One region of the Cytobacillus sp. ABV4_503 genome, then DNA from elsewhere that is predicted to be linked to it. Evidence: riboswitches for the same ligand, from Rfam matches in the RefSeq annotation. Region 1 holds a riboswitch; each other region holds the start of a gene.
The links. A riboswitch is a leader RNA that binds a small molecule or an ion and turns the genes downstream of it on or off. The one in region 1 is predicted to bind cobalamin.
Positions count from the first base shown of each region.

Region 2: it holds a riboswitch for cobalamin, as region 1 does, so the genes downstream of both, ACXAD1_RS25350 (ABC transporter substrate-binding protein) here and ACXAD1_RS15830 (ribonucleoside-diphosphate reductase subunit alpha) in region 1, are expected to answer to the same signal.
Region 3: it holds a riboswitch for cobalamin, as region 1 does, so the genes downstream of both, cobJ (precorrin-3B C(17)-methyltransferase) here and ACXAD1_RS15830 (ribonucleoside-diphosphate reductase subunit alpha) in region 1, are expected to answer to the same signal.

Region 1 covers NZ_JBSWTH010000001.1:3,167,274-3,169,545, reverse strand. Annotated here, with positions in the region: gene ACXAD1_RS15840 (heavy metal translocating P-type ATPase) at 1-198, shown strand, start outside; gene ACXAD1_RS15835 (hypothetical protein) at 340-468, shown strand; cobalamin riboswitch at 594-787, shown strand; gene ACXAD1_RS15830 (ribonucleoside-diphosphate reductase subunit alpha) at 921-2,272, shown strand, end outside.
Region 2 covers NZ_JBSWTH010000002.1:76,747-79,018, reverse strand. Annotated here, with positions in the region: gene ACXAD1_RS25350 (ABC transporter substrate-binding protein) at 1-915, opposite strand, end outside; cobalamin riboswitch at 1,082-1,286, opposite strand; gene ACXAD1_RS25345 (hypothetical protein) at 1,367-2,143, opposite strand.
Region 3 covers NZ_JBSWTH010000001.1:2,586,738-2,589,009, forward strand. Annotated here, with positions in the region: gene cobJ (precorrin-3B C(17)-methyltransferase) at 1-1,458, opposite strand, end outside; cobalamin riboswitch at 1,691-1,869, opposite strand; gene ACXAD1_RS12975 (MFS transporter) at 2,061-2,272, opposite strand, start outside.

The DNA.
Region 1 (2,272 bases):
GACGCCATCCTAATGAGTAAACAAACCATAAGGAATATAAAACAAAATCTTTTCTGGGCTTTTGCATACAATACACTTGGCATCCCGGTAGCTGCGTTAGGATTCCTTGCACCTTGGCTTGCCGGCGCTGCAATGGCGTTCAGCTCCGTATCTGTCGTATTAAACGCGCTTAGATTACAAAGAGTAAAAATAAAGTGAAACAGTGTGGGCTTTTTCTCCACTGATTATTAGTTGATTCAATCGAGCCTATACGGACTCCTCTAGGCCTTGAAGTGGAATCTTACTGACCGCTAGACTAAGATAATTGAAAAAACGTTTAATTAAAAAGGAGCAGATAAAATGAAAAAATGGGCCGGTGCAGCGATTGCTTACCTCGTTCTTGTAATGGCAGGATATGCTGTATATGATTCTTTTTGGGCTACCCCAGAGCCGGTATCACATGATAATGAAATGGAAAATCATGAATGAAAAAAAAGAACAGAGGAAATTCCCTCTGTTCTTTTTTTGTGTACTAAGGATTAAAAGTTTGTAATCTATTTCTCTATATGATAGAATCATCTACAATATATAGTATATATTAAAAAAATAAAAACTACATATAGATCGTGATTGGTGTCCTAAGAGGACTTAATAGGGAATTCGGTGTAAAACCGAAGCTGTCCCCGCAACTGTAAGTGCAGACGAAAAGAGCATGCCACTGTACAATACGCGTTAAGGCGATTGTATGGGAAGGGCTTTTAGTAGAGTGAAGCACAAGCCAGGAGACCTGCCAGGGCGATCGAAAGTTTCTTATCTTCGGGGATTGAGATGATGAAACGATCGCGTAATGGCCGTTTGTCATCTTCTTCCTGCTATTATTCTATCGTTTGATCCGCTCATTTTCCGGGCGGATTTTTATTTTGCCTTTAGGAGGAAGTAAGATGGTCCAAACCATACAACCGATCGAAATTTTAGAAGAACTTAAGACAGAATTTCCCCAGCTCGGCATTGGGCAGCTATTAAAAAGGTATGAAGAAATGAGCCTGCGGGGAGCAGAGGCGATGTATGACCAGCTTATTCTGGATTGTTTATCTTTTATCAGCATTGATGAGCCTGATTGGACTTTTGCCGCTTCACGTCTGCTTCTTAAGAAGCTCTATATTGAGTCAGGAAAAAATAGAGAATGCCAGCCGGATGATTGCTACAAACATTTTTATACGTTAATTGAACGGCTGACGGCTTTGGGAATTTATGAACAGGATTTATTAGATGAGTATTCAACGGATGAGATAAATGAACTTGCCCGCTTCATAAAGAAAGAAAATGATCGCTTATTTACATATTTGGGGTTGAAAATGCTGGCTGACCGATATCTTGCCAGGGACAAACATAAAAATCTTTATGAACTCCCCCAGGAGCGGTTTATGATCATCAGCATGGTGCTGATGAAAAAGGAGCCGAAGGGTATGCGGCTTGAACTTGTTAAAGAGGCTTATTGGGCAATGAGCGGTTTGTATATGACTGTTGCCACTCCAACGCTCGCTAATGCAGGGAAGAACTGGGGACAGCTTTCAAGCTGTTTCATTGAGACCGTTGATGACAGTCTTGATTCTATTTATGACAGCAATACCGATATTGCATCACTGTCAAAAAATGGCGGCGGAATCGGAGTATATTTGGGAAAAATCCGCAGCAGAGGCAGTGATATTAAAGGATTTAAGGGGGCATCTTCAGGTGTGATTCCCTGGATGAAGCAGCTGAATAACACAGCCGTCAGTGTCGACCAGCTTGGACAAAGGCAGGGTGCTATAAGCGTCTATCTTGATGTCTGGCATAAAGATATATTTTCATTCCTTGATGCAAAGCTTAATAACGGAGATGAAAGGCAGCGAACACATGATTTATTCACTGGTGTCTGCATTCCGGATTTGTTTATGGAAAAAGTGGAAAGCCGGGGATATTGGTATTTATTTGATCCCCATGAAGTCCGCAAGGTAATGGGCTTTTCACTGGAGGATTTTTATGACGAAGGTGAAGGCGAAGGTTTATTCCGCCAGAAATATAAAGAGTGCATAGATAACCCGAATCTATCAAGGGAAAAAGTTCCTGCCATCGATATAATGAAATCCATCATGAGAAGCCAGCTTGAAACAGGGACACCATTTATGTTTTACCGGGATGAAGTAAACCGGAAAAATGCCAATTCACATTGCGGAATGATTTATTGTACAAACCTGTGCACGGAAATCGTACAAAACCAAAGTGTTACAAAGCGGGTTGAGGAATATACAAG
Region 2 (2,272 bases), on a different contig from region 1:
AGGGCCAGAGCGGGTTACCATATCGGAATCAACATCGGCAACCTGCTTATTTTTCACTGCGGTTATATCCTGCCAGCCATCCCTGCCCATTACATTGCCGACAGCATCTTCAGTGTAATAGCCATGAGTAGTGATGATTACATCCGGATTCCGTTCGATAATCGCTTCCGGATCCATTTTTGGCCATCCTTCTTCCGTAATGATATTTTCTGCATTGATGGCACTTAGCATTTCGTCCATAAATGTTTTTGTACCTGCTGTATAGATTTCAGGAGCAGGTGAAACTTCCACGAATACGGATTTGCGGTCTTCTTCTTTTATGCCCTGAGCTTTTGTTTTGATTTCCTCGAGCTTGCTTTTCATGTCTGAAACAAGCTGCTCTGCTTTATCTTTCTCTCCCGCTGCGGTTCCAACCATTTCAATGGATTCAAAAACCTGATCAAAGCTCTTCGCATCATTGACAACAAGGACGGTCACACCTGCATCCCTTAATTGCTGAAGACCAGCTTCGGAATTATGTGCGCTTGAAGCATGAGCAAGGGCAAGATCCGGATTTAAAGAAATAATTTTCTCGACATTAAATTCCATGCCGCCAATCTTTTCTTTTTCTGTGGCTTCGGGCGGGTAATTATCAAAATCGGAGACACCGACAACTTCTTCTCCAAGCCCCAATTCAAAAGCAATTTCGGTGTTGCTTGGAATCATGGACACGATTCTTTCAGGCTTGGATTCAATGGTTATTTCATTATCAAGAGCATCCTTTATTGTTACAGGAAAAGCAGCTTCTTCCCCGCCGGCATTCTGCCCTTCCTCAACCTTGTTCTCTTCTTTAGGCTGTTCAGCACTCTCGCCGCAGCCTGCAAGCACTCCTGCAGCCAGAAGCAACGTTAATAAAAATGCATAAAACTTTTTCATACTCAGCAATCCTCCTAGAACTTTCGACAAAATTCGGGCGGTGCCTGTCACCACCTATAAAATAAAAAAACATCCCCTCGAACAGCAAGGAGATGTTGGTATGGTCATTTATCAATCAGTGCAAAAGGGATGGCCGGACCAAACACCTCCCTATCCTCGTAGGTTTATGGGTGCTAAGAATCAGGCAGGTCTCCTGGCTCATGGTCAATGCGTTCTGCTCCTTCCCATACATTCCTGTACAGTGGATTTGCAGACAGCTTCCATTTACAGTGGCGGGACCGCGCTGGACTTTCACCAGCTTCCCTATTAAGTCTTCAAAAGAGCCTGTTTTAAAGCTCTTTTGAGAAGACACCTGTTCTATGCGGATATAAAATTTTCTATCTCCGATTATACACCATCCCGCAGAAAAAGTAAGAGAAATTTGCTGAATGTTGTAAAAAAGTTCAGAATTCTAACGCGAGTATATTTTCCATTCTCTTGTTTTCTTATCGAACACAATCTTAGCCTCACATGGCTCTTTCACAATGGCTTCATACTCATCATACATATCATCCATATTCGCAAAATCACCAATGATCCAAATAGGAATTTCTATCCGGACCCGATTCTGTTCGATATCCTTAATGGAAAGGACCGCTCCTTCTTTCATAAGAGGCTTTAAGGAAAGCAGGACATCTCTGGTAATTGGAGGATACGTCTTTTTCTTTTTAATGCCAAGGAGCGTTTTTTCGACTTTCATCTGTCCCATTTTACCGGGGATTACTTCTCCAAGCATCCGGTAAAAATCGTTCAGATCGCGATAATATGTGCGGTTAAACCAGCCATCATCATGGGCAAGGTACACAAAGCGATTGCTCAGATAATTGTAAAAAGGCGGCTTAAGATGTTCCTTGACATGACCAAGATAAAGAAGCTCAGCAATTGTCTGGCCGGGAAGCTCATTCACCGCTTCCTCTTCCTCGAAGTCGATCCAGCAAAAATCGCCATAGCCGTATACATCATCCTCAACCAGCCTGCCCAGCTTGTCCCTTGACACATAATCGAACATCGTATGGGTATTAAAGTCCCCATGTTCAAAACGATGCTTTAACAGCAGCAGATTATTAATAGAATCTGAAAGAGTTTGGGCAAACTCTTCAAACTCAATTCCATAAGTCATCACATACTGATCCTGTTCATTAAGATGGATGTAGATGAGATCACGAATTGCATGATTCCTTCTTTTCAATGACGAAACCTCCGAACCGTTACCCAAAGTGGTGTTTTCAAAGAAAAGCACTGGGCTAGACAGATAGAATAGCACAAGCACCTTCACAAATTAGTAAAAAGACAGCTTCCTTTGAAACTGCCTGTTAAA
Region 3 (2,272 bases), 580 kb from region 1:
ATCGGGCTCAATTCCCTCTGCCACCGGCTGGGCAGCATGGGCTGTCCGGCCAACCGGCTTTGCCCCGATAAATAAATCAAACTTCTTCTTTCGGTAAACAATGCCGATATCATCAAATACCGCCCGATAACAGGCCATACCGCAGCCATTAAAGCCAATATGCAGTTCCTTTGGAAGCTTTAAGCCTCCGAGTTCAGCTGCAATTTCCTCTGCATACGGAATGGATTCTGCCTTCTCCCCGTAGCAAAAATCGCACGCTTTTACATTTAGCACATCACCCACCGGCATGACTGTCAGAGCGTGCTGTTCGAGTTTTTCCACAATCGACTGTGGCCGCCCGGTTGGAATCTTGATTAAGAATCGGTGATCCGGTGTATATTCCATGGTGCCTTTCTCGCCAACAGCCTCTGCCAGTACACGCATTTGGTCAGCTGTAATAAATTTATTGGCTACACCAGGCGAAACCGCAAATTCAAAAATATCTTCGATTGGCTGCTGCACCAAATGAGTTTGGTCAATCTCCGACTTCGTCACCATCGATAATGCCTTAAAAGCCATATCCAGTGAGCTGTCTGCTTGTTTTTTGCTTTCAATCTGCTCGTAGCCGGCCTGGGCTTCCCCGGTTTCCTGATTTAATGCCCATGGCTCCGTTTCCTTTTTTAAACGCTGATGCGGCTTTAAGGTTTGCTTCTCTTCCCCAAGCGTGTACTTGCGCTGATAGCCTCTCGGCGTAATGATCTTGTTGTCATAAAAGAAAGTGGAGGAATTCCCGATCACAACTGTTGTCAGCATGCCTATATCGTGATCAAGCATTTCCGCCAGTGTCGTCAGAATGACATTCTGATTTTCACGGTAAGCACTTTTCACAAGCCCCACTGGTGTATCAGGAGAACGATATTTTAATAGAATCCTTTGTGCCTCGACAATCTGCCGTGTCCTCCTGCCGCTTTTCGGGTTATATAAAGCGATGACAAAATCCGCCATTCCGGCTGCTTCAATCCGCTTCTCGATTACCGTCCAGGGTGTTAAATGATCACTCAGACTGATGGTGCAGGAGTCATGCATGACAGGTGCACCCAGTAAGCTTGCACATGAATTAATCGCGGAGATGCCAGGAACAATTTCCACTTGGATTCCTTCTTCTTCCTTCCAGCCCATTTCGATCAGCACTTCATACACTAGGCCGGCCATGCCGTATACACCCGAATCACCGCTCGAAATCACGGAAACAATATGGCCGGCTTCCGCCCGTTTCACTGCATCCTGCGCACGGGATACCTCTTCAGTCATCCCTGTGCTGACAATGGAACTTGCTGTAACGAATGGCATGATCAGATCTACGTAAGTTTTGTAGCCAATAATGCAATCACTCTGCTGCAGCGCATCCACAGCCCGTTTGGTTATATGCTCACGATCGCCCGGACCGAAGCCGACAACAAAGATTTTTCCCTTCTTCATAGGTAACCTCCAATTAAGAAAAGCACAAGCGCCTTGCCTGCTGCCGTACTGCTCGAGCAGGAACTCTGCGCCAGACCATTCTCAAAGTTCAATGCTTCTTGCCAAATAAAAAATGCCTGCACTCCTTTTCAAAGGAATACAGGCATATGAAATGACAGTATAAAAATAAGCATACTGAAACTCAAAAACAATTGATCATAATTGTCCCGCCTATACTTCTCCCTCCGAAAAGCAAGTGTCGTTCAAATAAGCAGGTTTCCTGACTTAAGCTTCTTCTTACTCTTACACCTTCCCGATTTCTCAGTGGCATTGTAATTTCATCAGCTCTTACAGTAGCGGGGGCTGTACCAGACTTTCACTGGTTTCCCTTTTACCTCACGAAAAGTGAGCACTTATTCAAATTGATATATTAATTTTTTACTAATATAACATATAATGACCAATTTTGACATATTATTTTTTTCTTAATTTTTTAAATGCTATGTTAATGCCTTTGACTTTTAGATATAGGAATTGGTAAAAAGAACTTATATCTGCTATTCAGGAGTTAATTTTTGCTGGGATATAATTCACAAAGTTAGACCAAATAGATGTTGTTTAATTTATTTAAAATGACCGATTGTCCCTTTGACATTATTAAAATCATGCCGTTTATACTGGACCATAGATACAATGCCAAGAATCGGTCCAATCGCTAAACAGGCAAAGACCCAATCCCATCCTACTAACCTCTGAATAATAGGGATTAGATTTATAGAAAATATAGTGATCAGGAAACCAATACACATTTGAAAAGTCAGGGCTGTTCCTACAT